DNA from 2 places in the Lentibacillus sp. Marseille-P4043 genome. Region 1 is predicted to be linked to the other one. Evidence: a T-box and tRNA genes for the amino acid it is inferred to sense, from the RefSeq annotation. Region 1 holds a T-box; the other holds one or more tRNA genes.

What was found. A T-box is a leader RNA that pairs with one kind of tRNA and senses whether it is charged. The one in region 1 lies ahead of ileS (isoleucine--tRNA ligase), so its partner is inferred to be a tRNA-Ile.
Region 2: it has a tRNA-Ile gene. The T-box ahead of ileS (isoleucine--tRNA ligase) is inferred to sense a tRNA for this amino acid. The anticodon was not compared.

The regions. Positions count from the first base shown of each region.
Region 1 is NZ_LT984884.1:3,111,760-3,126,759, forward strand. Features, by position in the region: gene pyrR (bifunctional pyr operon transcriptional regulator/uracil phosphoribosyltransferase PyrR) at 1-388, opposite strand, end outside; gene C8270_RS15440 (RluA family pseudouridine synthase) at 555-1,466, opposite strand; gene lspA (signal peptidase II) at 1,463-1,933, opposite strand; gene ileS (isoleucine--tRNA ligase) at 2,034-4,793, opposite strand; T-box leader at 4,894-5,116, opposite strand; gene C8270_RS15455 (DivIVA domain-containing protein) at 5,172-5,675, opposite strand; gene C8270_RS15460 (YlmH family RNA-binding protein) at 5,832-6,608, opposite strand; gene C8270_RS15465 (YggT family protein) at 6,837-7,103, opposite strand; gene C8270_RS15470 (cell division protein SepF) at 7,110-7,544, opposite strand; gene C8270_RS15475 (YggS family pyridoxal phosphate-dependent enzyme) at 7,559-8,233, opposite strand; gene pgeF (peptidoglycan editing factor PgeF) at 8,260-9,069, opposite strand; gene C8270_RS15485 (YlmC/YmxH family sporulation protein) at 9,121-9,393, opposite strand; gene sigG (RNA polymerase sporulation sigma factor SigG) at 9,695-10,474, opposite strand; gene sigE (RNA polymerase sporulation sigma factor SigE) at 10,598-11,317, opposite strand; gene spoIIGA (sigma-E processing peptidase SpoIIGA) at 11,434-12,354, opposite strand; gene ftsZ (cell division protein FtsZ) at 13,143-14,285, opposite strand; gene ftsA (cell division protein FtsA) at 14,341-15,000, opposite strand, start outside.
Region 2 is NZ_LT984884.1:3,854,167-3,869,166, forward strand. Features, by position in the region: gene C8270_RS19125 (aldehyde dehydrogenase family protein) at 1-405, opposite strand, end outside; gene C8270_RS19130 (acyl-CoA dehydrogenase family protein) at 429-1,589, opposite strand; gene C8270_RS19135 (acyl-CoA dehydrogenase family protein) at 1,612-2,808, opposite strand; gene C8270_RS19140 (Zn-ribbon domain-containing OB-fold protein) at 2,852-3,274, opposite strand; gene C8270_RS19145 (thiolase C-terminal domain-containing protein) at 3,286-4,446, opposite strand; gene C8270_RS19150 (MaoC/PaaZ C-terminal domain-containing protein) at 4,477-4,908, opposite strand; gene C8270_RS19155 (MaoC family dehydratase N-terminal domain-containing protein) at 4,923-5,369, opposite strand; gene C8270_RS20785 (acetate--CoA ligase family protein) at 5,374-7,548, opposite strand; gene C8270_RS19165 (helix-turn-helix domain-containing protein) at 7,931-10,006, opposite strand; gene C8270_RS19170 (Maf family protein) at 10,866-11,450, shown strand; tRNA gene C8270_RS19175 (tRNA-Ile) at 11,717-11,790, opposite strand; tRNA gene C8270_RS19180 (tRNA-Gly) at 11,802-11,875, opposite strand; tRNA gene C8270_RS19185 (tRNA-Tyr) at 12,068-12,150, opposite strand; tRNA gene C8270_RS19190 (tRNA-Phe) at 12,165-12,240, opposite strand; tRNA gene C8270_RS19195 (tRNA-Ser) at 12,340-12,432, opposite strand; tRNA gene C8270_RS19200 (tRNA-Ala) at 12,446-12,521, opposite strand; tRNA gene C8270_RS19205 (tRNA-Leu) at 12,579-12,663, opposite strand; tRNA gene C8270_RS19210 (tRNA-Thr) at 12,702-12,774, opposite strand; tRNA gene C8270_RS19215 (tRNA-Asp) at 12,934-13,010, opposite strand; tRNA gene C8270_RS19220 (tRNA-Met) at 13,015-13,091, opposite strand; tRNA gene C8270_RS19225 (tRNA-Val) at 13,272-13,347, opposite strand; tRNA gene C8270_RS19230 (tRNA-Glu) at 13,354-13,428, opposite strand; rRNA gene rrf (5S ribosomal RNA) at 13,542-13,657, opposite strand; rRNA gene C8270_RS19240 (23S ribosomal RNA) at 13,725-15,000, opposite strand, start outside.

The DNA.
Region 1 (15,000 bases):
TTTGTGATGGTCTACCTAAATCCATAACCGCATCCATTGCGGCGCGTACGGTTCGACCTGTAAAAAGAACATCATCGATTAAAATTACTTTTTTACCTGTCACATCGGTTTCGATATTCGTTTCTTTTAATTCCGGTTCATTGTTTTCTACCGTTTTTTCTAAATCATCACGATATAGAGTAATGTCTAATTCACCGATTGGTACCGTTATGCCTTCTATTTGTTTGATTTTGTTCTGCAATCGTTTTGCAGTGGGAACCCCCCTTGTCTTAACTCCAACCAAGACAAGATTTTCTCCACCTTTATTCTTTTCCACGATTTCATGGGCAATTCGTGTTAATGCCCGGTTAATTGCATCTTGATCAAGTACTTCAGTCTTCTTTTTCACCTTGTCACTCCTATTAAAAAATCCCTTTTCTCCATGAGGAAAAAGGGATTTGGATATACGTAACTCTATTACGCTTTGTATTCCGTTTCCTTTTTAGCCTCACGGGACTACTTGTTAAAGGATCATTATTTCATTGTGTATATTATTTCAAATTCGTTTCCATCTGTCAATACATTTTTTCAATTTGTGTTAACATATCCTGAAATACCTTTGGTGCGTCTACTTGAAAGTGCAGCCATTCATTTGTCCGTGGATGGGTAAACCCTAATACTTTTGCATGCAAGGCCTGTCCATCAATGTTTAATGTTTTCCTTGGACCATATTTAGGATCGCCAACAAGTGGATAGCCGATATATTTCATGTGGACACGAATTTGGTGTGTCCTGCCTGTTTCCAATTGACATTCAACATGGGTGAAACGTTCATACCGCTTCAACACTTTGAAATGTGTAACAGCAGGTTTTCCCTCCTCCACGATCCCCATTTTTTGCCTGTCCTTAGGATCTCTGCCAATTGGGGCGTCAATCAAGCCATTTTCATGTTCTATCACGCCGTGCACAATTGCCTCATATTTACGTTCCACATCTTTATCCTGAAGCTGTTCAGCCAATGAAGCATGTGCTAAATCATTTTTTGCAACAACTAATAACCCACTTGTATCTTTATCAATACGATGTACTATACCTGGACGCTCCACGCCATTAATCCCTGACAAATCACGACAATGATAAATTAGTGCATTTACCAGTGTCCCACTGGAATGGCCCGCAGATGGATGAACAACCATTCCTCTAGGTTTGTTCACAACGATAACATCATGATCTTCATAGACAATATCAAGCGGAATATCTTCTGGGTTAATCGATAACGGCTGTGCTTCTGGGATGGCCCACTTTACAATATCCCCTGGTTGACACTTAAAATTAGCCTTCACATTCTTATCATTGACAGTTACCATATCCTGATTTATCCACATTTGCACCTGTGAACGTGAGTTGTCCGGATTCATTTCAGCCAACAGTTTATCAATTCGGATTTTACTTTGATCTGCTTTTACTTCATATTGCTGCTTCGTCATTTTGCTGCATTTCCTTTCTTTTTCTCATCTATAAATGTCGCAATCAAGACTAGGATAACACCTACACATAAAGCTGAATCCGCAACATTGAAGATAGGGAAATCGTAGTTAAAAATAATAAAATCAAGAAAATCGACAACTTCTTGACGGAAAACCCGGTCAATAAAGTTCCCAATTGCTCCACCTAAAATCAGGCTAAGTGAAAATGCCAACAGCTTACTTTCGCGTCCATACTTTTGCATGTAGAAAACTACACCAATGATAACGACAGCTGTGATGACATAAAAAAAGATCATTTGATCCTGTAATATTCCCCATGCTGCACCTTTATTACGATGCGATGTAAAATAGAAAAAGTCTTTTATAATCGTAATTTGTTCGTACAAATCCATGTTTTTTACAACAATCCATTTTGTTAACTGATCAATGCCAATAATAATCAACGCTATTAGATAATACCAATACATGTGCTGTCCTCCGATTCCTTAACAAACTTCTCTTTTAACATAGTATCATAAAAAGTCCCCCTCTGCCTTGTATGAGGGGGACTTTCAGCCAATAAATATTTTATGCAGTTGTGTAATGTTCCTTCACAATATCCGCACAACGGGTACACAATTCTGGATGATCTGGGTCATCGCCAACTGTTTCTGAAGCAACCCAGCAGCGTTCACACTTTTCGCCAGGATGTTTTTCTACTTTGACATGGACGTAGCGATATTCACTCGCACCTTCCACGTTTTCAGCAACATCAGCTTCCGACACGATCAGTAGCTGATGCAAATACGGAATTTGTTCCAGCACTGCCTTTGTTTGTGCATCCTTAGCAACAATCGTTATTTTTGCCTCGAGCGATTTCCCGATTACTTTTTCATTTCGTGCTTCTTCCAATGCCTTTAATACATCATCACGAACCTTCATGAAGTGATCCCATTTTTCCAGTGCGTCCTTATTTTCAAAAACAGTCTTTGGTTCAGGAATGTCAGTTAATTGTACATATTCTGCTTCCGTACCTGGAATGTATTCCCACACTTCCTCTGCCGTATGTGGAATAATTGGCGTTAACAACTGTACAAGACTCGTTAAAATATCATAATACACGGTTTGGATACTTCGACGACGGTGGTTATCTGCTGCTTCAATATATAAAATGTCTTTGGCAAAATCTAGATAGAATGAGCTTAAATCCACCGCACAGAAATTATGAATTTGATGATAAATCGGTGAAAACTCATAATTATCGTAGCTTTCTTTGACGCTTGTGATTACATTTTGTAATCGATGCAGCATATAGCGATCGACTTCTTCTAAATCTGCATCTTGAACACGATTTTTAGCCGGATCAAAATCAGCAATATTGGCAAGCATAAATCGGAATGTGTTACGGATTTTACGATATGTCTCAGATACCTGTTTCAAAATATCATCCGAGATTCGCACATCTGCCTGATAATCAACCGATGATACCCATAATCGTAAAATATCAGCACCGAGCTGTTTTAACACTTTGGATGGCTGAATAACATTTCCTAATGACTTACTCATTTTCCTTCCGTCACCATCAAGTGTAAATCCATGGCTAATAATATTTTCATATGGAGCCTTGCCAGTTACCGCAACAGCAGTTGACAAAGATGAGTTGAACCAGCCACGATATTGGTCACTTCCTTCTAAATACACATCTGCCGGACGTCTGTGATCGTCACGTCCAACTAGCACAGCCTCATGTGATGATCCAGAATCGAACCATACATCCATAATATCTACTTCTTTAGAGAATTTGCCATTAGGGCTATGTTCGGAAGTAAACCCTTCAGGTAGCAGTTCTTTAGCATCCCACTCAAACCAGATATTTGATCCATGCTCAGCAAATAATGTAGATACATGTTCAATGGTTTCATCGGTAATGATTGGTTGGTTATCTTCGCCGTAAAATACTGGAATTGGGACTCCCCAAGTACGTTGTCTTGAAATACACCAATCTTCACGATCACGAACCATATTATAAAGGCGTGTTTCACCCCAATTTGGATACCAATTAATTCGTTTGATTTCGTCTAGAATATCTTGACGAAAATCTTTAATCGATGCAAACCACTGTGATGTTGCCCGGAAAATTGTTGGTTTTTTCGTCCGCCAATCATGTGGATAGGAGTGGGTAATAAATTTTAATTTTAGTAAAGCTCCAACCTCTTCCAACTTTTCTGTAATAGCTTTGTTTGCTGTGTCATAAAACATGCCTTCATATCCTGGAGCTTCATCTGTGAATACACCTTTTTCATCGACAGGACATAATGCCTCAATTCCATATTCTCTAGATACATAAAAGTCATCTTCCCCGTGTCCTGGTGCTGTATGGACACAACCGGTACCAGCATCTGTTGTTACATGTTCACCTAACATAATTAGGGAATCACGATCATAAAACGGATGCTTTGTTACAATTCGATCTGCTTCTTTCCCTTTGAATGTTTTTACGACTTCCGGATTTTCCCAGTCTAATTCTTCGGCTACGGCTGATAACAATTCTTCAGCAACGACAAATTTTTCATCGTTCACCTGTACAACAACATAATCAAACTCAGGATGCAAGTTGATTCCCAAATTAGCTGGAATTGTCCATGGTGTTGTCGTCCAGATTACAAATTTTTCTCCGCCGTCTAGCAATCCTTTCCCATCTGTTACGTCAAATGCAACATAGATAGATGGCGAGCGTTTATCATGATACTCAATTTCTGCTTCAGCCAATGCTGACTCAGAAGAAGGGGACCAATAAACAGGTTTTAACCCTTTGTAGATGTATCCTTTTTTAGCCATTTCGCCAAACACTCGGATTTGTGCAGCCTCATAATCTTTCGTAAGCGTCAAATATGGATTATCCCAATCACCACGTACACCAAGTTCTATAAATTGTTCGCGTTGGTTATCCACTTGTTTCATAGCGTATTCTGCGCATTTTTGTCTGAATTCAGCAATAGTTAACTTTTTACGATCAACCTTTTTCTTTTTCGTCAATGCAGTTTCAATTGGTAATCCATGTGTATCCCAGCCTGGTACATATGGTGCATGATAACCTGCCATTGATTTATAACGGGTGATAAAGTCTTTTAAAATTTTATTTAACGCATGACCGATGTGTAAATCACCATTTGCATATGGAGGGCCGTCATGAAGGATAAATAATGGTCTTCCTTCCGTTCTTTGCTGGCCTTTTTGATACAAATCGGCTTCTTCCCACTCTTTTCGTCTTACAGGTTCTTTATTTGGCAAATTCCCACGCATCGGAAATTTTGTCTTTGGCATGAGTAAGGTTTCTTTGTAGTCCATCATTGATTTCCTCCTAAAATTTTTTCTATAACTTGATATTTCAATATTGTTAGGGTACTTCCCATAGAGGTGGAATAAAAAAAGCCCTCAACATCCCCCAAAAAGGGACGAGAAGACTCGCGGTACCACCCTAATAAACTTAAATACACATTTAAATTCACTCAAGATTCGTAACGTGAATGAACCGTCCATACCTACTAGATAATCGTTCGAATGGATACTCCAGAGTGATCTTCTAAAAGTATTCTGACCAGGCTTCCACCAAATTCCTAGTTCGCTAAACAGATACCATACTTTTATACTGTCTCTGTCATCGTTTTTTCCTTTAATTAATCCATGTGAGAAAATTATATGCATAAATCCGACAGACGTCAAGGTTTATGACTTATTTTCTGCTAATTCCAGATCATCGGCCATTTCTGTATCTAACAGCTCGTCCCAATCATCGGTACCAATCATGTCTAATTGTGCTTCTATCAGCATTTTCAGCCGAGTTCGGAATACCTTTGCCTGCTTTTTCAATTCTTCAACGTCCATGGATATACGTCGCGATTTGTCTAATGCCTCGTTGATGATTCGATCGGCATTTTTTTCTGCCTCTTTGATAATTAATTTTGATTCCTTTGTCGCGTTTCCTTTTACTTCCTCCGCAGTCTCTTGTGCAACTAAAATTGATTTATTCAACGTTGTCTCAATATTCGTGAAGTGTCCCAGTTTTTCGTTCAACTGTTCCACTTTTTCTTGTAAGTCTTTTTTCTCACGGATTGTCATTTCATAGTCTTTAATCACTTGATCTAAAAATTCGTTAACTTCATCTTCATCATATCCGCGCCAGCTTCTGGTAAATTCTTTATTATGAATATCTAATGGTGATAATGGCACAAAGGCCACCTCCTTACGAAATATCGTATCGATAAGAAAAGCGCAACAATTTGCGATTACTCGACCCATCGAAACTTTTATATACTTTTTAAAAATAATTGTCCTTTGTTCGTTATAATTCGACATAACTTGAAAAATTCCTGCACGCTTTTTAAATTATTTTAGGATCGCCGTTGTTATTTTCCATTTGTCCTTTTTGGTACGACCATTAATTGCAACTATTTTACTTCTTCCTTTACCACGAACAGAGATTAGATCCCCAGCTTGTACACCAAATGCTTGTTCTTCGACTAGTTTATAATTTACTTTAACAAGACCTTTAGAAATATATTGGGTAGCATCTTTCCTGGATATGGTATATATTTCTTTGACTACGGCATCCAATCGAAGCGATGAAACAGTATTATCAGTTTCCCGCCATTGTACATCATCTTCTAATAAGGCAGACAACGGCTTCTCCGTTAATTTAATGGTTGCCTTCTTGATTGCTGTCAAATTTGTTAAAACATATGGAGCAATATCACTCGCCATCATGATTTGTAACACACCATTTGCGACATAGATATCGCCCAGTTTTTTTCGTTTTATTCCTAACGAAAGAAACGCACCCATAACATCAGGGTGAGATAACGTAATAAATTTCTTCTGATACGATGCTTGCATTAAGGTAAGCTTGAAATCTTCCTCTTCTATAACATCATAACAAGGAGCGATGATCATCCGCTTCCTCTCCGTATGTAATCCCCCGCCGTGTTTATGTAGTCTTACATCATCATGGTTCGTACCAACTACCATTTCCACAATTTGTTGTTCTCGCGGATCAAGGAAATCGGTCAATTTTGGCTGAAACGTTTTTTCAACCTGCTCTTTCCACGTTAAAATTTGATCAATAAATGGTTGTTCATCTTTACGAAAATGCTGATAAATATCCATATTCCCCACCTTAAGTACATGTTCAAAAATCGACAAATTAGAAACAAGAAGATCAAGGCGGCGTAGTCTTGAGAACCGGAGTGTAGTCAAATGCTACATGAGGACCGACTTGTACAGGACGTGCTGACTTCTGCGTTGCCCACAGGACGTGGGCGGGTTTAGTAGAAGTTCCTTTACACCAACGAAGATATTCGCCGTTTATCATTTGATGACTTTTTGAACATCCTTTTAGAAGAAGATTATTTTAAATAGCTCAAATAATCCCATCCTTGCTAAATACAAAACAAAAATTGCCACGATTGGTGATAAATCAATCATACCTAGAGGTGGAATGATTTTGCGAAATTGTTCTAAATATGGTTCGGTGATTTTTGCCAAAAACGTACCAAACGCTGATTCACGCGCACCGGGAAACCATGACATAAAAATGTAAACAATCAATGCATAACTGTATATAACGATTGCCGTATCTAAAATATTAAATAACTGGATCATATCATCCTACCATCCTTTTTCAAATTCATCTTCTCCTGCAAATATCTCAGAAATGGTTCCTGACACATCAACATTATCTGGTGTACATAAGAATGTTTCCGCACCGAGCTTTTGAATATCGCCATCTATAGCATACACTGTCCCGCTAAGAAAATCGACAATTCGTTTGGCTTGCATATGGTCGATTCTTTGTAAATTAATAACAACAGCACGCTTGTTAACGATATTGTCAGCAATTTCCTGTACTTCATTGTATGATCTTGGTTCACAAAGCACAACTTTGGACGATGGCTGCTGCATACTTTTTAGATTCACAACATTGTTTTTTCGATGCTGCGTTGGTGTAGTCTCAGGCAACTCGATCTCCTCCTGCTCTTCCTCTATATATTCATATTCATCATCCATTGTGAAAAATGTCTTGATTTTATTTTTAATACTCATCATTACCACCTCAATTAGTTTGTCCCCACCAATTTAGAACCGATTCTAATGTGTGTGGCTCCTTCTTCAATCGCTATTTGATAATCATTACTCATTCCCATTGATAAATAGTGGCAAGGTGCTTGTGGGAGATTTTCTTGTTGGATAGCACTTCTCAACGTTGCTAATTGTCTAAACGTATCCCGCAGTAATTTCTCATCATTAACATGTGGCGCCATGGTCATTAAACCGACCACACGAATATTTTCATACGTTTGAACGTCATTTAAAAAAGTGATAACAGTGTCGGGTGACAACCCATGCTTGGACTTTTCACCACTAACGTTTACTTGGACAAAACAATCAATTGGCACTGTTGTCCGCTTATTTATTTCCTTTGCAAGTGACAAACGATCTAGTGAATGGATAACATCTACTTTATCGATAATGTCTTTAACTTTCCTTGACTGAAGGGTACCAATAAAATGCCACTTCGCCTGATCTTGAAAGTGTTCATGCTTTTCCAAAAAGCCTTCTAGACGATTTTCGCCAAGATCATTAATTCCTGCATTGATTGTCTCTTCTGTTCGTTCTATTGTAACATATTTCGTGACACCGATTATGGTAATTTCTTCCGGATTACGATTGCTGTTTGCACATGCTTGTCTAATGTTCGAGCGAATTTCTTGCAGATTTGCTGATACAGTCATTGTTTCTCATACTCCTCCTAGCGTCATCACGTAGAATAGCCAATATAACCTAACATTCTACCAGTTTCCCCATTATCTCTTCTATGTGAAAAAAATAACGATTCATCGCGAAACGTACAATAATTGGTTACATCTATATTATGACGAATAACACCACATTGTAAAAGGATTTCTACATTTAATTGCTTTAAATCTAATAAATAGTGTCCATTTTCTTGGTTAATCGTTACTTTTTCGCAGATTTTTTCTGGTATATGGCGGGTTACATGCTCATCAACTTCATAAACCTGTTGTGAAATGCATGGACCAATCGCAACGAGTAGATTGGCAATATCAACACCAGTGGCTTGTAGTTTGTCTACCATTTTTCCCGCAATTCGCTGAACAGAACCTTTCCAACCAGCATGGGCTATACCAATATAATTTGTTACAGGATCAAAAAAAAATAACGGAACACAATCAGCAAAAAAAGCAGTACATAACATCCCGGCTTCATTTGTAATCATGCCATCAATTTTTTGCAATGAATCTTGATATGATATTGCACCCTTTCCCAAATCGTGTTGATTTATTTCTACTACCTCTGTTGAATGGATTTGTTCACCCGCCACCCAATTGTCAAGTGGGATTTCCAGTTTTTGTGCTAATCGCTGCCGGTTCTTTATAACAATATTTTTATCGTCATCAACATGTAATCCCAGATTAAATGATTTATATGGATCTTGGCTAAGTCCACCTTGCCTCGTTGTGAAACCTGCTCGTAGTCTCGTATTTAAATTTTGCCACTTTTCTATATGTAATAATGAATTGGTAGTATGAATAAATGATTCTGTCATGTTTGTTTCCCTCCTTAAAAACCACTTGCTTGTACCATTCTATCATAATTTTCATTCTATGAAATGTCGATCTGGGTATAATGACGGTGTTTGCACATTTTTCACTAGGATAACATCAGAGCCAATTGTTTCAATTTGATCCCAATGGATAATCATCTCATCTGTTTTACTAAAAAAACCACCCTGCTTATCCTTTACATTTAAAATCAGTGAAATAATCCTGCCTGTTTCTGCATCAATTTCCAGATCTGAAAAATGCCCCAATCTTGTTCCATCATCGATCACAATAATTTCTTTTATTTGTAATTCAGATAACTTCATCATATGCTTCACCCACCTTACTAAACTATATGCGAAGAAGGGATAGTTTCATGTAACATTTTATTATAGAGATTGTTCAAAAAGCCGCCAAATAATAAGCGGCAAATCTCTTCGTTGGCTTATTTTTCCGCTCCTCATGTACCTATGCTACGCCGTCTCGACCTTCGACGCACAGGACGTGACGTATTTAGTCGACCTTGCTTCTAATTTGGCAACTTTTTGAACACGTACTTATATGCAGGAAGGTCTAAGTTTTTAAAAAAACAAGCCGCATCACTTTATTGTGATACGGCTTATTGTTGAGTTATTCAAACATCTGTTTATTCATTTGGTGGATTGCCGCCTTCTCTAAGCGGGATACTTGTGCTTGAGAAATACCAATTTCATCGGCAACCTCCATTTGTGTTTTTCCTTGAAAGAATCGTTTATTTAAGATCATTTTTTCTCTTGCATTTAATTCATACATTCCCTCTTTCAGGCTAAGTTTATCAACCCATGTTTCATCTTTATCCTTATCATCGCTTAATTGATCCATAACAAAGATTGGGTCTCCTCCATCATTATAAATAGGTTCAAATAACGATACAGGATCTTGAATAGCATCCATGGCGAAAACAATATCAGAGTGTGGAACCCCCATCTCCTCAGCGATTTCCATCGGTGTCGGCTCTTTTGATGTTTTATTAATCAATTTTTCCCGAACTTGCAATGCTTTATAGGCAATGTCTCGCAATGATCGTGAAACGCGAATTGGATTGTTGTCGCGCAAATACCGTCTGATTTCACCAATGATCATTGGTACTGCATAAGTGGAAAATTTAACATTATGTCCTAGGTCAAAATTGTCGATGGATTTCATTAGCCCAATACAACCCACCTGAAATAAATCATCAACATATTCTCCGCGATTATTAAATCGTTGGATAACACTTAAGACAAGTCGTAAATTTCCGTTCACGAGCTCTTCTCGTGCAGATAGGTTTCCTTCTTGCATTTGAATAAATAATTTCTTCATTTCCTCATTCTTTAAAACCGGTAATTTTGATGTATCAACACCGCATATCTCTACTTTATGTCTTATCATCTGTTCTACCCTCCCAGTTGGAGATGCTGTTCATGGACAGTATCTCCCCCTAGAGGGTTTTTTATGCAATGCAAACAGTGCTAAAAAAAGTAAAAAATTGGCTGATTCCTGCTAGAAATAGGGCTAAACCATCTTATTAAATTCTTTTTTTAAACGCCTAATTATTTTCTTCTCTAGACGCGAAATATAGGATTGTGAAATGCCAAGCATATCCGCTACGTCCTTCTGTGTTTTTTCTTCTTCACCAATTAATCCAAAGCGAAGTTCCATTATTTGTTTTTCTCGAGCATTTAATTGTGATAGCGCATTTTTTAACAGATGCTTATCGACATTTGTTTCTAAGTTCCTTGTAATGATATCATCATCTGTTCCGAGTACATCAGATAATAGCAATTCATTCCCATCCCAATCAATGTTTAATGGTTCATCAAACGAGATTTCCGATTTCAATTTGTTATTTCTTCTTAGATACATAAGTATTTCATTTTCAATACAGCGAGATGCATACGTAGCTAGTTTGATCTTCTTTTCCGGATTAAATGTATTAACCGCTTTAATTAGTCCAATTGTTCCAATACTGATCAAATCTTCAATGTTAATTCCTGTATTTTCAAATTTTCTAGCAATATAAACAACTAATCGCAAGTTTCGTTCAATTAATATAGAACGAGCCGCTTTATCACCTTTTGGTAAGAGTTCCAATAGTTCTTGTTCCTCAGACTTGGATAATGGTGGCGGCAGCGCTTCACTTCCACCAATATAATAGATTTCATCTGATTTAAATCCTAATTTCATTAACGTTTTGTACCACCATAATCGAATCCGTAATTTCCATTTCCGCAAAATTTATCTCTCCTTTTTATATGCTCATAAAAAACTTCATTCATTGGGTGTTTACTACCTTTAAGAGCGGATAAATCATAAACCAAAAAAAGCTAAACACTATCCTTTTGCTTAAACTATGCTGAATGAACAGCAGCTAATTTTATAATTTGTGGGTGTAATAAACAATGGTATCGTTGATCATGCGTTAATTCGGCAAATTGAATGCCAATTAGAATTTTATTTGTCATAATTTTTTTCTCATCGTAGTATACAATCAATTGATCTGGCTTCATTGCCAACATGAATAGACGTTTACCATCGACTCCCTGAAATGGGACTAATTGAATTTTCTTTTTCCACCGCTCCGGAATTTTGTCAAAATCCAACTCTTCTTGTGCGTCTTTTAGCAGCAGCCATTCGTCCTTTGAAAACCAATGCATTAAAAATTGTTCATCACAAATGATGACAGGTTTTTTGGTTAATGGGTCTACCAATTGATTCCCACTATCAATATATCCGGTAGTTGAATTGCTTCGATTATTAACCTGAATTGTAACAGGATACAATTGGTCATAACGGATTTTCTCTATGGCGTGCTTGTCCATACGAGCTTTCGTAAACCACCAAATTACCGGGAACCCTATCATAATAAACAGCCAACTTACAGGGTCACCAAATCCTTTATTAAAGGTGAGTATTCCATTGGACGAAAACCCAATTGGATTTTGAAACAAAAAGTGTACCGCTATCAAACCACCTCCAATAGAGAATGTCGTAAAGTAAAATAAAAAAAGCATTTTCAACAATCGATAGAACGAGGAATACCCGAATGAACATAAAATAATTACGACAGAGTAAACAATTTTGCCGGCTGTAGTCGTTATGATAGATTCCGGATAAATTAATGAAATTGGCACAATCATGGATGCAACAAACGCGCCAAAAAATATCCTGATTTTTCTTGTGCTATCTTTGGCTAACATTTGGGTAAGCATTAAGAGCATCATATCTAACAGGAAATTCAACAGCCAGACAGCATCAAGATAAATAGTCACTCTACTCTTCCTTTCCCGCATCAAAAAGTATCAAGGTGGATTTAAAATAGCGTTTTTTAAAAGACTGTTGCTATTTAATCAATAGAAGGATTATGTGCAATAACTAGAAATCAAGTTCCGAGCTTTGACAACCGCTACGGGAAAACACTACGCTTTCCGCGGGCACGGCTTCAGCCTCCGAAGCGGAAAACCGCCGCTTCGAAGTCTTCAGACACGTGCTGGGGCTGCGCTAACTCGCCCCACCGAAAACCATTGTTCCCGCAGGACAAGGAAGGCTACGTCAGCGATACATCGCACGAAGAAAAAGTGCCTTTCTTTTTCGAGAAGTCACCACCCTCCACTCACCCGGACTAGTAAAGTAGTAGGATGCGACTTTATAGAACACGTACTACTATAGTTAATGGTAGTAAATGCAATACCAGTGTATTTCCGGAACGGTGGGACAGCACTTTCTTAGTTACGTCGCATTTCTATCACCTACGAATTAATAAAGCAACAAAGATTACGAAAAGAGTCTTTGAAATAGATTCATTTACTGAAAATGAATACTGTATATGAAGTATAGCGAACTTGATCAGCAAAGTCTGTCAGTTCTTGTAAGCATAATAGGGCTAATTTTAACAAGTTATTGGAGAGTTTGTCGGTTGTATAAAACTTATTTAAAATAGTATTTTTTTGGGGGGGCGTGAAGAAATTAACGAGGGCAGTAACATCCTGAATAATATCTAATAAAAAAAGCAAACGAGTAGATGAGGATCTACATCGTTTGCTCTTTTTGCCTGCTCTGTTTACCTATTTCGATTACGGTTCCGTAAAAACGTTGGGATATCCAATGTATCTTCTTCTGGCTTAGGTCGTTGCTGGTTAACCGACTCTCTTTGCGGCTCTCTTTGTGGGATATCCTCGTTTACTCGAGTTGCAGCATGTTGTTTATGATTAATAACTGGTCGGCTTTTTGGTTGTTGTTCCACTTTTTGGTTTTCGTCAAATCCTGTAGCAATAACAGTAACGATAATTTCATCTTTCAAGTTCTCATTTATAACTGAACCGAAAATAACATTCACTTCATTATCAGCGGCCGATGTTACCAAATCTGCTGCTTCTTGAACTTCATACAAGCTTAAATTGGCTCCACCGGTTATGTTCATTAAAATTCCGTGTGCTCCATCAATTGACGTTTCCAATAATGGTGATGAGATTGCCTTTTTAGCGGCTTCTGTCGCACGGTTTTCACCAGTTGCAATACCAATTCCCATTAATGCAGACCCTTTATCAAACATAATAGTTTTAACATCGGCAAAGTCAACATTGATTAAACCAGGCTTAGCGATTAAATCGGAAATACCTTGTACACCTTGACGAAGTACATTGTCAGCTTCTCGGAATGCTTCTAGCATAGGTGTGTTTTTATCAACTATTTCTAGTAATCGATCATTCGGAATAACGATCAAAGTGTCAACACTATTTTTCAATGTATCAATACCAGAAATAGCCTGGGTGGATCGCCTTCTGCCTTCAAATGTGAATGGACGTGTTACAACACCAACTGTTAATGCACCTAAATCTTTGGCAATTTGTGCAATAATTGGGGCAGCACCCGTTCCAGTTCCGCCACCCATTCCAGCAGTAACAAATATCATGTCGGCACCCTGTAATACTTCTTCAATCTGCTCTTTACTTTCTTCCGCAGCCTTTTTTCCAACTTCGGGATTTGCACCTGCACCTAAACCACGAGTCAGTTTCCCACCAATTTGAAGTTTCACTTCTGCTTTTGATAGATTTAACGCCTGTGAATCAGTATTAACAGCGATAAACTCTACGCCTTCAACACCGTGTTCAATCATTCGGTTAACAGCATTGTTTCCACCGCCGCCAACTCCAATAACTTTTATTGTGGCCAGTTGATCCATGTTCGTATCAAACTCTAACATATATTGTTCCTCCTAGATATGCAAAATTACGAGAATTTTAGAATAATAGGAACGCTTAATCAAAAAAGTATTTAAACAAATTAGCGATTCCAGATTCTTTCTTCTTTTTCCCTGTAGTTTCTTCAGCTTTTGGTTGTTTTTTTGTTCGTTTCGGATTTTCTTCATAAGCATTAACAAGTACAGATGGAAATAATTCTTTTCCTTGTATTTTCGCATTACGATAAGCAAATTGCAAGATTCCTACTCCAGCAGTAAACTGTGGTTCCCGAACGCCTATGTAATCTGGTAAAGACATTCTAACATTTGATTGGTACAAATCCTGTGCAAGTTCTAATACACCAGGCATTTTCATTGTACCACCTGTAAGCACGTATCCACCTGGTAATTCATGGTATCCCATTCGTCTAATTTCTCGTTCGGCATACGCATAAATTTCTTCCAGTCTTGCTTCAATCATATCGGCAATTTGTAATTGATTATATGTTTGTGATGTATTACTACCTATAGTGGATACGTTAAATGTTTCATCTTCTTGTGCATCATCATAGAAAGCATGGCCATAATTTAGTTTAATATCTTCCGCTTCCTCTGTTGATGTCCGAAGTCCAATTGATAAGTCTTTCGTAATGTTATCTCCGCCAAGGGGAACGACACTTGTGGATACTAAATGATCACTTTCGAAGACGGATACGGTTGTACAACCTCCACCAATATC
Region 2 (15,000 bases), 740 kb from region 1:
TCCCATTTGCACTGTTTTGCCTTGCCCACCTACGAGAGGAGCGGCACCCGCGGCATCATACCAAAGCTGTTTTAGCACAATGGTGAGATACTGATACTGATCAAGGACCCACCCATTATTTTTTGTCTCAAGTTTTAATAACTCTTCTCCATGTTCGGAAAGCGCATCACCAACACGTCGCAAATAGTCGCTTCGTTCTCGAGCTGAAATGGCTGACCAACTTGGAAATGCATTACTGGCTGCAGTCACAACATCCTCAACATCCTCTTTTGTACTTAGGGGAATTTGTGCCCAAGCCTTACCTGTTGAAGGATCAATACTATCCATTGTTTCCCCATTGGAAGAAGGAATTTGCTTTCCACCTATAATATTATGAAACTGTTTCATACTTTTAATAGTTTCCAAAGTAAGTCCACCCTTCATTCTTTTTATTTAACAAAAGCATATTTTTCACCAATCCAGTGGAGTGCTTTAGCAATTTCTTCATTATAATGTGTAATGGAACCAAGGTAATTTTCAAAATAGCGTGCTCGCTTGAGGTATAAATGGCAATCCATTTCCTCTGTAAAACCGACACCACCGTGGATTTGAATATTATCTGATGCAGCACGAATATAAGCCTCCGTTGCAAAAGTACGCGCGCTATATATGGATGCTTCCCGGTCTTCTTCCTCATTTTCAAGTGACCAACTTGCATAGTAGCTTAAAGATCGAGCCGTTTCTAGTTCAAGTTTCATATCGACAATTGTATGTTTTACAGCCTGAAAACGCCCGATAGGCTGACCAAATTGCTCACGAATTTTTGCATATTCAGTCGACATTTCAACCACTTTTTCCATTCCGCCAACAATCATGGAACTGAGCGCAGCATTGAGGTACAACAACCCTTCCTGTAAAATAGGCCAGCCTTGATGAATTGGGCCAAGGAGCTGCTGTTTTGAAACATTCACATCATCAAATGTTATTTCAGACAGGTGTTGGGTTTCATCCACACATTTTTGCATACGAATTTCCATCTCTTTCGTTTGATCGACAAGTACTAATGAAATTCCTTCCCCTTCAATAGAATCAGAAGTTCGTACAACCAATAAATATGTGTCAGCCGAACCTCCATGCGGTACAAGCTCCTTCACTCCATTTATAACAAATGAATCTCCTTCTTGATTTGTTGAACATGAAATTTCATCAGGTTTGTAACCCTTTTGTGGCTCTAACCAAGCAAGTGTAAAACTTCTTTCACCTGATGCTATTTCCGGTAAATATTTTTCTTTTTGTTCCTTTGTGCCATACTTCTCAAGTAATGGCACAACTAAAGCCATAGTCTCCAAATGAATACCAGGCAATAGTGACCGCCCGATTTCTTCAAAAACAGGTACTAAGTCTACTGATCCGAGCCCCAGACCTCCATATTCTTCAGAAATATTAATAGCAGTTGCACCAAGCTCTGCTAGGCCTGTTCTTGTTTTGTCTAATTTCTTTGTATTGCCTTGAATAAATTCACGTGCAATATCGGTTTGTCCAGCATCATCTAAATACTTGCGCAAATATCCACGAAACATTTCCTGTTCCTCATTTAAAGCAAAATCCATTTATCTTACACCTCCATTTCAGTTAACGTCCCATATCTTTTGGTAAACCTAATACACGTTCGCCTATTGTATTTCGCTGTACTTCACTTGTACCGCCGCCAATTGTCTGGCCAAATGATGCTAGAAAATGATCTTGCCAAACCGTATCAACAGGTGCATCTTCTTTCCATAAAACTCCTCTGTGACCTTGTATTGACACCATAAAGCCGGCCATTTCTTTCGTGAGTTCACTAACCATTAATTTGTCAATAGAGCTTTCTGGACCTGGTTGCCCCTTTTTCAGTGTTGTCGTTAAATTTCGGTAGTAATTTAACAGTGATCCTCGAAACCGGGCGTAAAAACTAGCCATCTTTTGCCTCACAAATGGATCCTCAATTAACGGTTTACCATTTGCCTTGTATTCTTTTGTAAGCGCAACCATATCATTGAAACGTTTTTCAAGTGTAAACAATTCAGCGCCAATACCTGTTCGTTCATGCAGCATTAATGCAATCATGACTCTCCAACCTTTATCAACCTCACCTACGATATCAGCATCATACGCAACAGCATCCGTTAGGTACACTTCATTAAACTCCTGCTGGCCATCCATTTGCGTAATAGGTCTTGTTTCGACACCTGGCTGGTGCATGTCTAGTAAAAACGCTGTAATCCCTCGATGCTTTTTTTCCTGATTATTACTTGTTCGGGCCAGTAAAAAGCATTTATCGGCTAAATGACCAAAACTAGTCCAAACTTTCTGACCATTAATAATCCACTTATCCCCTTGTTTAACTGCGCTTGTTTTAATTGCTGACAAATCAGATCCTGCATTCGGTTCTGAATACCCCTGACACCATACCTCTTCACCTGTAACTATTTTCTTAATATACTTCTCTTTTTGTTCTTCAGTTCCAGACTGTATCAGTGTCGGCCCAACCATATGAATACCTATATAGTTTACTAGTGGCGGCGCTTCTACCCGAACCATCTCCTGATGATAGATGATTTCTTCCATTAACGTGGCATCCCGGCCGCCATACTCTTTAGGCCATGCAACTGCGGCCCATCCACCTTCATATAACGTTTTCTGCCAATCCCGTAAAAACGTTGAATACGCCTCTTTATCCTTGGGCAATTCCCTATTCCCCTCAAGCCAACCTTGAGGGAGATTTTCCTCCAGCCATGATCGTAATTCATGGCGAAATGATTCTTCTTGTTTTGAAATAGAAAAATCCATTTTGTACCGTCCTCCTCTTATCCGAATGATTACATTTTCTGTTTCAATCCACTACTGGAACCCATTGAGGAAGTGCTCTATCTTCAGTGATATCCTGCCAGGCCATCTCTACAGGCATACCAATGTAAACATTATCAGCCTTACAATCTATCACATTACACATAATCTTCACTTCTGGAACTTTTTCTAATTCAGCCTGCGCAATAATCAATGGCAAATCATCCTGAAAACCTGGTAAAAAAGGCCGATAGGAAATGACATAGGAATAGATTTTGGCCTTCACATCTCCACCCAGTTCTTCCCATATAATGTCCTGACTTCCGCACTTTGCACAACTTGGTCCAGATGGGTGTGCATAATGACCACAACTATTGCACTTTTGTAAAGCTAGTTCATGTCGATCGGCCGCATCCCAATACGGATGATTATCCTGCGTTTTGAGTGGAATTGGTTTTTGATATTCCATGATTAACCCTCCTAATTTCTAAGAATCATTGCACCAGCGATGTCTGGTCCTGCCCAGCCAGTACATATGCCAATTTCACAACTTTCGACTTGACGATCTGTTCCTTCATATTGATGGCGTAACTGCCTAACAATTTCAAGTACATTGTTCATTCCGTGCGTATAACCTTCTGACAGCATGCCACCAGCCGTATTTGTCGGCAGTTTACCACCTAAACGGAGATTGCCTTCTGCCACGAACTCTCCAACTTCTCCACGTGGGGCAAATCCATAAGCCTCCAGTTGACGCAATACGACCCAGCTAAAGCAATCATAAATGGAAGCTACGTCAATATCTTCCGGTTTCACACCTGCCGATTTATATAATCCTGGAGCTACATAATCGGAAGCTACTTGAGTTATATCGGACCAATAATGTGCATGTGGGTGACACTGTCTAGATTCCATCCCCATAATGTAGACAGGTTTTGATTTACAGTCTTTGGCTCGTTCTGCTGATGTAACAATGATTGCATTTGCTTCATCCAATTCAACACAGGAGTCGTGTATATTAAATGGATAACTGATATCAGGTGTATCCAGATATTTTTCCATTGTTAAAGGTTTTCCATGTAAAAATGCTTTCGGATTTCGCTGCGCATGTTCGTAAAAACTTACACACAAATGACCAAGATGTTCTTTTGTAATTCCTGTTTCGTGCATATGACGGGTGGCAAACATTCCAAACCATTGCGAGGGGCTTGCTGATCCGTATGGAATAATATAACTTCCACCAGGCAGCGCTGATTGTAACATGTTAGGGTCGTACCCTCTGCCTACCCGCTGTCCAGAACTACCATTCATGGAGCGGAAAATTAAAACGGTATTTAATTCCCCTGCCTCAATTAGTGCAATTGCATCGCTAATTAGCATTTCTGTACTACTTCCGCCACCATGTATATCTTTTACATACTTTGGACGGACACCTAGGTATGTTGCCAGCTGATGTGAGGTACAAGAGTCATTTTCGTTATAATTCATGAATCCATCGATATCCTGAGCGTCTAGACCAGCATCGTTAATCGCAGCCCTAGCTGCATCTAACGCCATATGCAATGGAGTTGTTCCAGAATTTCTAGAACGTTCACTTTCTCCTACGCCTACGATTGCGTAACGGTCTGTAATAGTTCCCATCTTTTAAACCTCCTTCTATAATTGCAATGTTTATCCAAAACATAATACAGCTTTACCAGATCCAACTACTTCTCCAGGTGATTTCTCTGCTTTGAGGTCTAAACCCACATAGTTCTTACCTCTTTCTTCATAAATCTTTTCTACAGTTGCCGAACAAGTAATTTCATCGCCTGGTCTAGTCATAGCCCCAAAACGCATACGAAACCGGGAAAGCTCTGCCGTGTTTCCAGCAAGCTCTTGCACATATTGGCCTAAAAATCCCATAACTAACATTCCATGAGCAATCACACCATTCATGCCAAGCTTTTGTGCAAATTCATCATCTGTATGCAATGGATTAAAATCACCAGAGGCTCCAGCATATTTTACTAATTGAACTTTCGTAACAGGTGGCTTGGTAAGGGGCTCAAGCTGCTGACCTACTTTTAATGACTCGTATTGCAATTCCGTTTTCAATAGCATGTAATACCCTCCATTCACGAAGTAGTAAGTTTGCGGTAAATAATATTTGTACGACTAATTACCACTAACTCGCCTGCATCATCTTTCATTTCTGTATCAAGAATCAAAAACTGCATGCTGCCACTTTTACCTTCACGTTCGTACAAGTCAGCAACCTTCATTTGGCAATGCAGCCGATCCCCTGGGTGAATCGATTGATAATAGATAAATTCTTGTTCGCCATGTAGCATTCTTCTAGTATCCAATTCAAGTGGAAACCCAGCTCCTTCTGAACCTACAGCCATTGGAAAAGTCGGCGGAGCAATTGGTTCACCATATGGTGTTTGTGAGGCATAATCCTCATCCGTGTATAATGGATTGGTATCACCAATTGCTTCAGCAAATTTTCGAACATGTCCTTTTTCAACTTCAAAAATATACTTTTCACCAGTTAAACCAATAACACTTTTATCTAACTCCATACCGTTACCTCCCAACCACTGATGTTTGATTTTTAGATTCATTCACAACAAGCATTGCATCCGCAGCTACAATACCTTTTTCATAAACGATAAGCGGATTAATATCTAATTCCTTTATTTCATCTTTATAATCAGATACGAGTTTAGAAACGCGTAGCAATACATCTGCAATCGCGTCAATATCAACAGGTGGTTTTCCACGTGCCCCTTTTAGGATTTTATAGCCCTTAATTTCTTCAATCATTTCAATAGCATCATTCTTTGTAATTGGCGCAACTCTGAATGAAATATCCTGAAAAATTTCTACAAAAACGCCACCAAGACCAAACATGATAACTGGTCCAAAAGCAGGGTCATTCGTAACGCCAACAATCACTTCAACCCCTTCAGGAAGCATTTGCTGGACAGAAACACCATTGATTTTTGCATTTGGTTTATAGTTTTTTGCATTTTGCATAATTTCTTTAAAGGCAACGCTTACCTCTAGATCATTTTTCAGATTTAGCTTAATAGCATTTGCCTCAGACTTATGTGGAATATCAGGTGAATCTATTTTTAAGGCAACAGGATATCCAATTTTATCCGCATGGCTAACAGCATTATCCTCTGAACTAGCCACCGCTCTCTTCGTTGTTGGAATTCCATATGATGCTAAAACATCACTTGCTTGTGATTCACTTAGCGTAGTTCCAGGCTGTAATAAACTTGATATATCTTCCTTTTTGTCCCATTCAGTCATTAACTCATCATCCGCTAGTTTCATTTTGTGATATTTTTCACTATAGTTTACTAGCTTTGCTAACGCACTGATTGGATTTAAGTTCCCTGGTATTACTGGAATACCATTTTTTTCAAGCGCTGCAGCCGAATTGGGAATGGACATCCCCTCTAAAGGAAACGTTGTCACAAACACTAACTTATCCGTGTTTTTGCATATCTCTATAAACGCTTTAACATGAGGATCATCCGCTTTCCAAGCCATCGGGAATTCGGTGAAAATAATAATATCCGTGTCTGGATCCTCAACAAGAGCCTTCAATGGCGCAAGAAATAACTCAGGGTTTGTAACGGCGGCTTCAGCAGTCAAGTCAATCGGATTTGAAGCGCTTCCATAAGACGGGATGTTTTGTTTGATTTTATCTTTTGTTTCTTCACTTAACCTATTGATTTTTAGCCCATAAGATTCGCAACGATCGGCTTCATTTATTCCTCGTCCACCTGAGCTGGTAATAAGGACAGTATTTCTACCAGTTGGAAGTTTCTTAGAAAGGAACAATTTCGAAAAGGAAATTATATCTTCATAGTCATCCGCCCTGATAATACCTGTCTGTTGGAAAAATCCATCATAGATTTTATCCGAGCCTGCCAATGATCCAGTGTGTGACGCTGCTGCCCTGCTACCTGCTGAACTCCTCCCAGATTTCATAACGATAATTGGTTTATTTTTAACTAGAGCCTGATCTGCAAGTTGCCGCAATTTATTTGGATTTTTCTCTCCCTCCAAATATCCGCTTATGACACTTGTATCTGAATCATGAATCATATACTCCATGATATCGGAAAATTCCGTTTCCACTTCATTACCTACACTTACAAAGTAATTGAAGGTTAATCCATTTTGGGCAGCCGCTATATAGGTCAGCACGCCAAATGCTCCACTTTGTGTAATAAATCCGACTTCCCTTTTGTCACTTAATGGAAGTTGGGTAAGACCTGGCGAAAAAGTTCCTACTAAACCGTTAGTAGTGTTCACTAATCCAACACAATTAGGTCCAATAATTCGGATACCATTTTCTCGGGCTATCTGTTTCATACGCTGCTGCGCTTTCATTCCTTCTTCTCCAATTTCAGAAAAACCGGAAGCGAAAATTATTGCTGCCTTCACATTATTTTGACCGCATTCTTCAAGGCAATCCTCCACTTTGTCAGCGCTTACACAAAAGATCGCCAAATCTACATTCTTAGGTGTTTCACTTAAGGACGGAAAGCAACGTAACCCTGTAATCATCTCCGATTTAGGATTGATGGGATAAATATCCCCTTGGAATCCGCCATCCAATAAAGCTTTCACCTGTAAATAGCCTAGTTTACTTTTTTTTGCAGATGCTCCTAGGACTGCTACAGTTTTTGGCTTTAACAATGGTTCAATGGTCAAATAAGATGCTTGTTCATCAGCCATTTTAATCACCTCATCTTTTTATTCTTTTATTATTTATAACTTGGGAATAATTTTACAATATACATTTGAATTTTCTAAAAAAATAATTTACTTTAAGTAATTTGATTATTAGGTTGTAAATTTTTATAAAAAGTCCCATAAACTCCTGTATATAAGGCAATTAAAAACATCAAAATTAATTTATGAACGGAATAAACACGACTATGGTACACGACAACCTCGACTTATGATGTGGATAATCTCCAAATAAAAAAACCCGGCATGCGCCTTGTCCTATATAGCGAATGCCGAAGTTTTCTTATACTGTACTCCTTAAAATTTTCAGACTTTCCTAATAAAAAAACTCATGCAATCTGTGAAATGACACGAGGTTTTTTATATTTTATAGAGAGTCTTCATAACGCTGCAGCCAATTTATTATCCGGTTATTAATTTTATTTGACGGTGTTTTAATGTCTCTCTCAATATTACTTAAATATGAAACAGATACTTCCAAATCATCAGCTACTTGCAGTAAAGTGAGTCCAAATCTTTTTCGTATAGCTTTCATTTGCTTCCCTAATTTGTCCTTTTTTTCTTCCCCACTATGATTTCCAATGTATCCTGTAGTGGTACTTCTAACACTTTTGGCTCTTGTAATGGCACTGTATTTTTCCTTGATTACCTTAGGAGGATCAATAAGAATAGTTGAATTGGCCCATATGCGAGCCCAACCATTAGACGAAACGATAGATTCATCCCATTTCTCATACTGCCACGAAGCAATTAGGCCAGCTTCCGTTAAGCTGTCAAGCGCATGTTCTAATCTATCTCTTGTACGGGACGGTGTACGTATATTCATTTTCTTACCAATTGCATCTAGCAAACTGCTTATTTTATGTGGCTGTAGATAATCTCCCTTCCTAGCCTGTGTCCTCCATCTCCAACTTAAGTATCTGATAAGCTTTTTTTTCCACACTTCTTGATATGGGTTGTATTGCAATGCTTGTACTGGAAGCATTGCAACTTGTCTCCCCGAACCATTTAGATATTTAGCAAAGACTTCATCTACAGTAAATCTGAATAATTTTTCCAGTGGTTGTTTACTTATATCATATTCTTTGTAATCTTGATTAAAAAAAACAAACGTGCGTCCTTTAAGCGTTTTTTGCATTGGTTTCCCTTTTTCATATACAACAGCCTTTTCCAAGTCAATCCACAAATTCTGTATCCTTGATAACGCTTTCAAAATTTGGCTACGTTGCTCATTTTCATATCCCCCTCGGCGGCCACTCCCACTAAGCTTTGGTTTTAAGCCACGAATGGATAATAAATCATCAAGATATATTTCTACAATATCTTGGTGGTGTGTTGAATTTGCTAGATAAAAACTGCAAAGCGCATCCAATACGTCTGCGTCTAATTCTGACATTTCCTTTGCCTGTCGCCAGGATTCACTAATTCCTGTCTCATCAACCGTTAAATCGTGTTTGTCGAGACTGTATGGTTTAATTTGTACTATTCCTTCAATGGTATTTTTGCTTATTTGTGCTGTGGGAAATGGGCTATGACTTGATCTATCAAAACGTTTGTTGGAAATTGTCTCTCTTACCGACTGATAGGCTACGTTACTCATCACAAGTAAATTCCCCTTGTCAATTAGTGTAAATGTTATATCGTTTTTTACCGACTTGGCATTGTTAATCGGTAGAGAACTATTATTAAGGTCCAAAAAATTGTTGATCTCGCTTATTGTGAGATTTTCTACGTCAAGATTGGATATAATTTTTTTAATCCAATTCTGGACACGATATTCAACAACCTTTCTAAAGTTAACCATAAATTGACCATTAGCTTTTAAGTGTTTTGTAAGGTAGTTATAAAATAACTCATTTAGCTTGGTCGGATCTAATTTTACTAGTTTTGTATAGCCCGTCTTTTTCACCATATCATCAAGCACCCAATCGGTTAGGTATGATTTAAACCAGCCACAAAAATTTTCCCATACTGTATCATCAGCCAGAAACGTTTCATTCCTTAACAGCAATTCTATTTTTTTTATCGCCTTATCTAATAAGGTCTTATCTTTTAACTTAGGATGACGATACATAGAAATCCCAATTATATTCTTATATTCCTCTAAGAAATCAGCTACAATTATAGTTGCTATCCGAATAATAAGGTTATCCCTTGCCACAAATCTTAGTTTAAGAAACAGATCCTTATTTTCTTGATAGGATTGCTCCCAAATAATAAATGTATCGGTTTCTGTTCTATCCCTAAATATTGGTATATTAGCCTTTTGTCCCCTTACTATATCTTTGGAAAAAACTTTTAGAATATTTCTGCTATCGTGTGTTTCTTTAGTGTTATTAATATAAAGCACATGAAAATTACAGATCTTTTCTACAAGATAGCCGAATGAACCCACAATATTATCATCAGAAATGACACCCTTTGCTATATCAGTATTATTCAATGTAAACACCTCCAAATGGATAACTTATGCATATATCGTATCATACCTCTTGTTAAGATTCTATATTTTCTGAATTTATATTTGACGAATTCTGAGTTATTAATTAAAACCTTTTCACTTAGAATAAAGATATAATTTAAGCGATACTAGCGTTACATACATAGATGTAGTCAATGTATTCTGTAAACATCATTCCTGTAATTTTAGCCAAAAAGGAAAAGTTTAATCAAAGGTGGTTCCATCATTTGTTGGGTTTCCAAACCGACCCACCTATATTTTATCTGCAAACCATTTCTTCGTGTTACAATAAATATAAAAAAAGAAAAAGATGTATTTTGCAATTTAAATTTGAGCCACTTGAAATTAGAGGAATTCACAAACTTAGATAATATATTTTATAACTGCGTACGATTGACTTGGAGCCTCTAAGGGCATGATTACATTGCGAAAGCGTGCGGTGGAAAAGATTTCGCACCCATAATCAGGGTATCATGCCCGCCTCTCCATATAAATCCAATTAAGTTTTGCGGTAAATAAAATTCACAAACTTATAGTGGCTCAATATTGAGTTGTCATGTGGCTCATTTTTCGATTGCCATATACAAAAGGCATAACTAATAAAGACCGAAGATACGCCAATATCTTCGTCAGCAATGGGTCACTCCCTTTCTAGAAGAGGAAACGCTGGCAAGAATAGACTTTATCAGGCTGGTAAACTAAGAATGGTCCATTTTTTATGGGAAAAGTATAATGGCTAGAATTCTTACAATGTCTATGTCTACCGCATGCCACGTTCAGATCTTGAAGCTCTAATCCCCCCCGACATAAAATTCGCACCATCCCTGCAGGAGGACTAACAATGATTAAAAACCTTATCTTAGCATCATCATCACCAAGAAGGCAGGAAATTTTAAATCAGGTTAAAATTCCCTTTACTATTCAAAAACCAAACGTAGATGAATCCCAAATCAAAAGCCGTGATCCTTTAGAAAAAGTGAAACAGTTGGCATTACGAAAAGGTCAAAACGTTCCTATTGAACACAAGGGTGAAGTTATCCTTTCTGCTGACACCGTTGTTTCCTTCGAGCAAAATATATTCGAGAAACCGAAGAGCAAGGTTGACGCCTTACAAATGATAACTACATTAAGCGGCAACGTACATGAGGTTTTTACCGGTGTCATGATTCGCTCTTTTGATCATGAGATTATATTCGTAGAAAAAACAAAGGTGGAATTTTGGCAGCTATCAAAAGATGAAATAGATTGGTATATATCTACGGATGAACCGTACGATAAAGCAGGCGCATATGGAATTCAAAGTCTTGGGTCTATGTTTGTAAAACAAATTATTGGCGATTACTACACTGTCATGGGATTGCCAATTTCGCGGGTGGTTAGAGAGTTGAGGAAGTTTCATGTGTATCCGAAAATAGATAACGAATAAGAACCAAAAAGTTTCTTCCCTGATACATCGATATTACTGGTGCTTGATAGCGGTAAAGTTAAACGGGGTATAAAACAATGAACAAGAAATCTACACAAATGAACTAGATTTTTTAAGAAGCTGCTGCTTTTAAGTTTATATTATAAAAGGAACAAAAAAAGATTACAATATACTATATTGTAATCTTTTTTTCAGAGCCTTTGCTAAACGAAGGCTTTTATATTATATTTAACAAACTAAAAATCTGATAAAACATCTCGCAGTAATGGGCCTGAGTGGACTCGAACCACCGACCTCACGCTTATCAGGCGTGCGCTCTAACCAGCTGAGCTACAGGCCCATATATGGTAATGGAGCGGGTGAAGGGAATTGAACCCTCGACATCAGCTTGGAAGGCTGAGGTTTTACCACTAAACTACACCCGCATATAATAAATTGCGTTTAAAAATGATGACTCTCGCGAAAGGCATGCCTCTACATCTGCTAGCGTACTCAGGGATGTATATGCTTCGAGGCAACTCGTAGCTTATTCGGTAGAAGTAACGCTCGTGGCTGAGGTTTTACCACTAAACTACACCCGCAATTAATTTGTCATGTGAGTAATCTAATTAATCTGATGGAGGGAGTAGGACTCGAACCTACGAACCCAATGGGAGCGGATTTACAGTCCGCCGCGTTTGGCCAACTTCGCTATCCCTCCACTATTTTAAAGAATGGTGGCTCGGGACGGAATCGAACCGCCGACACACGGATTTTCAGTCCGTTGCTCTACCGACTGAGCTACCGAGCCATGTAAGTTTTTAAAAGTAGTATTGTTCTCGTATTTCATGTTGGTTTCGAAGCATATTCTAGGATATGTTTCGAAAATTTTATTTCCTGATATTATGTATGGAGGAGGTAGAGGGATTCGAACCCCCGCGCGGTTTGACCCGCCTGTCGGTTTTCAAGACCGATCCCTTCAGCCAGACTTGGGTATACCTCCGTACGTAATTAAATGGTGGAGCCTAGCGGGATCGAACCGCTGACCTCCTGCGTGCAAGGCAGGCGCTCTCCCAGCTGAGCTAAGGCCCCATGTAATGTTTGAGAAAACAGAATTTGTACTGCGACCCCATAGTCCCCTTCTATGAATGGTGCGGGTGAAGGGAGTCGAACCCCCACATCCGAAGATACTAGATCCTAAGTCTAGCGCGTCTGCCAATTCCGCCACACCCGCATGATGGGTCTTTTGATAAATTCATTGATAAAAGTCAGTGCCGGCCAGAGGACTTGAACCCCCAACCTACTGATTACAAGTCAGTTGCTCTACCAATTGAGCTAGGCCGGCATATTAATTTTAGGCTTTTTTATCTTACATGTATGTTCATCAAGTGTGCTCGTCATGTTGCAAGTTTATTCGCAGATGTCAATGCATCGGGGTTACTCGCAGCTTATTCGGCAGAAGAATTGCTCGTTGCTCTACCAATTGAGCTAAACCGGCATTTGATGGCGGTCTGGACGGGACTCGAACCCGCGACCTCCTGCGTGACAGGCAGGCATTCTAACCAGCTGAACTACCAGACCATTTTGGTTGCGGGGGCAGGATTTGAACCTACGACCTCTGGGTTATGAGCCCAACGAGCTACCAGACTGCTCCACCCCGCGATATAATTAAAATATTAAAATTTCCCCTGCTCTTTAAATAACTTCCACCGTGAATGCTCGTCGTGTTGCAAGCTGTTTCGGTGATGTTGCACTCCTCGCAAGCCTGCACATAGCAGCTTAATCAAAGATGCTAACGGCTTGCTCCGCCCCGCGATATAAGGATATTTATTTTTAATTTAATGGTGGAGGATGCAGGGCTCGAACCTGCGACCCCCTGCTTGTAAGGCAGGTGCTCTCCCAGCTGAGCTAATCCTCCATTTAGTGGTGACCCGTACGGGATTCGAACCCGTGTTACCGCCGTGAAAGGGCGGTGTCTTAACCACTTGACCAACGGGCCAATTGATTTTTCACAAATAAATAGCTCCACAGATAGACTCCGTGTCTATGACCGCTAATAGCCAAATGTTTGGCCATCAAGGTACTGTGGAGCGATTTAAAATTAAATTGATTGCCTAGCGGCGTCCTACTCTTGCAGGGGCAATGCCCCAACTACCATCGGCGTTGGAGAGCTTAACTGCTGTGTTCGGCATGGAAACAGGTGTGACCTCTCCGCTATTGCTACTAGGCCTTTATGAGGTAACCTATGTACCTTCAAAACTAGATAAGATTTACCTAAGACATAAACATAATTGTATAGATAAGTCCTCGATCTATTAGTATCCGTCAGCTCCACGTGTCACCACGCTTCCACCTCGGACCTATCAACCTCATCGTCTCTGAGGGATCTTACTCACTCGAAGTGATGGGAAGTCTCATCTTGAGGGGGGCTTCATGCTTAGATGCTTTCAGCACTTATCCTTGCCACACGTAGCTACCCAGCTATGCTCCTGGCGGAACAACTGGTACACCAGCGGTGTGTCCATCCCGGTCCTCTCGTACTAAGGACAGCTCCTCTCAGACTTCCAACGCCCACGACGGATAGGGACCGAACTGTCTCACGACGTTCTGAACCCAGCTCGCGTACCGCTTTAATGGGCGAACAGCCCAACCCTTGGGACCGACTACAGCCCCAGGATGCGATGAGCCGACATCGAGGTGCCAAACCTCCCCGTCGATGTGAACTCTTGGGGGAGATAAGCCTGTTATCCCCGGGGTAGCTTTTATCCGTTGAGCGATGGCCCTTCCATGCGGAACCACCGGATCACTAAGCCCGACTTTCGTCCCTGCTCGACTTGTAGGTCTCGCAGTCAAGCTCCCTTCTGCCTTTACACTCTGCGAATGATTTCCAACCATTCTGAGGGAACCTTTGGGCGCCTCCGTTACCTTTTAGGAGGCGACCGCCCCAGTCAAACTGCCCGCCTGACACTGTCTCCGAACCGGATCACGGTCCTGGGTTAGAATGTCCGTACAGCCAGGGTGGTATCCCACGGGTGCCTCCACCGAAGCTAGCGCTCCGGTTTCCAAGGCTCCCACCTATCCTGTACAAGCTGTACCAACATTCAATATCAGGCTACAGTAAAGCTCCACGGGGTCTTTCCGTCCTGTCGCGGGTAATGCGCATCTTCACGCATAGTATAATTTCACCGGGTCTCTCGTTGAGACAGTGCCCAAGTCGTTGCACCTTTCGTGCGGGTCGGAACTTACCCGACAAGGAATTTCGCTACCTTAGGACCGTTATAGTTACGGCCGCCGTTTACTGGGGCTTCGGTTCTACGCTTCGCGCCAATGGCGCTAACGCTTCCCCTTAACCTTCCAGCACCGGGCAGGTGTCAGCCCCTATACTTCGCCTTTCGGCTTCGCAGAGACCTGTGTTTTTGCTAAACAGTCGCTTGGGCCTATTCACTGCGGCTCCATGTAAATGAAGCACCCCTTCTCCCGAAGTTACGGGGTCATTTTGCCGAGTTCCTTAACGAGAGTTCTCCCGATCACCTTAGGATTCTCTCCTCGCCTACCTGTGTCGGTTTGCGGT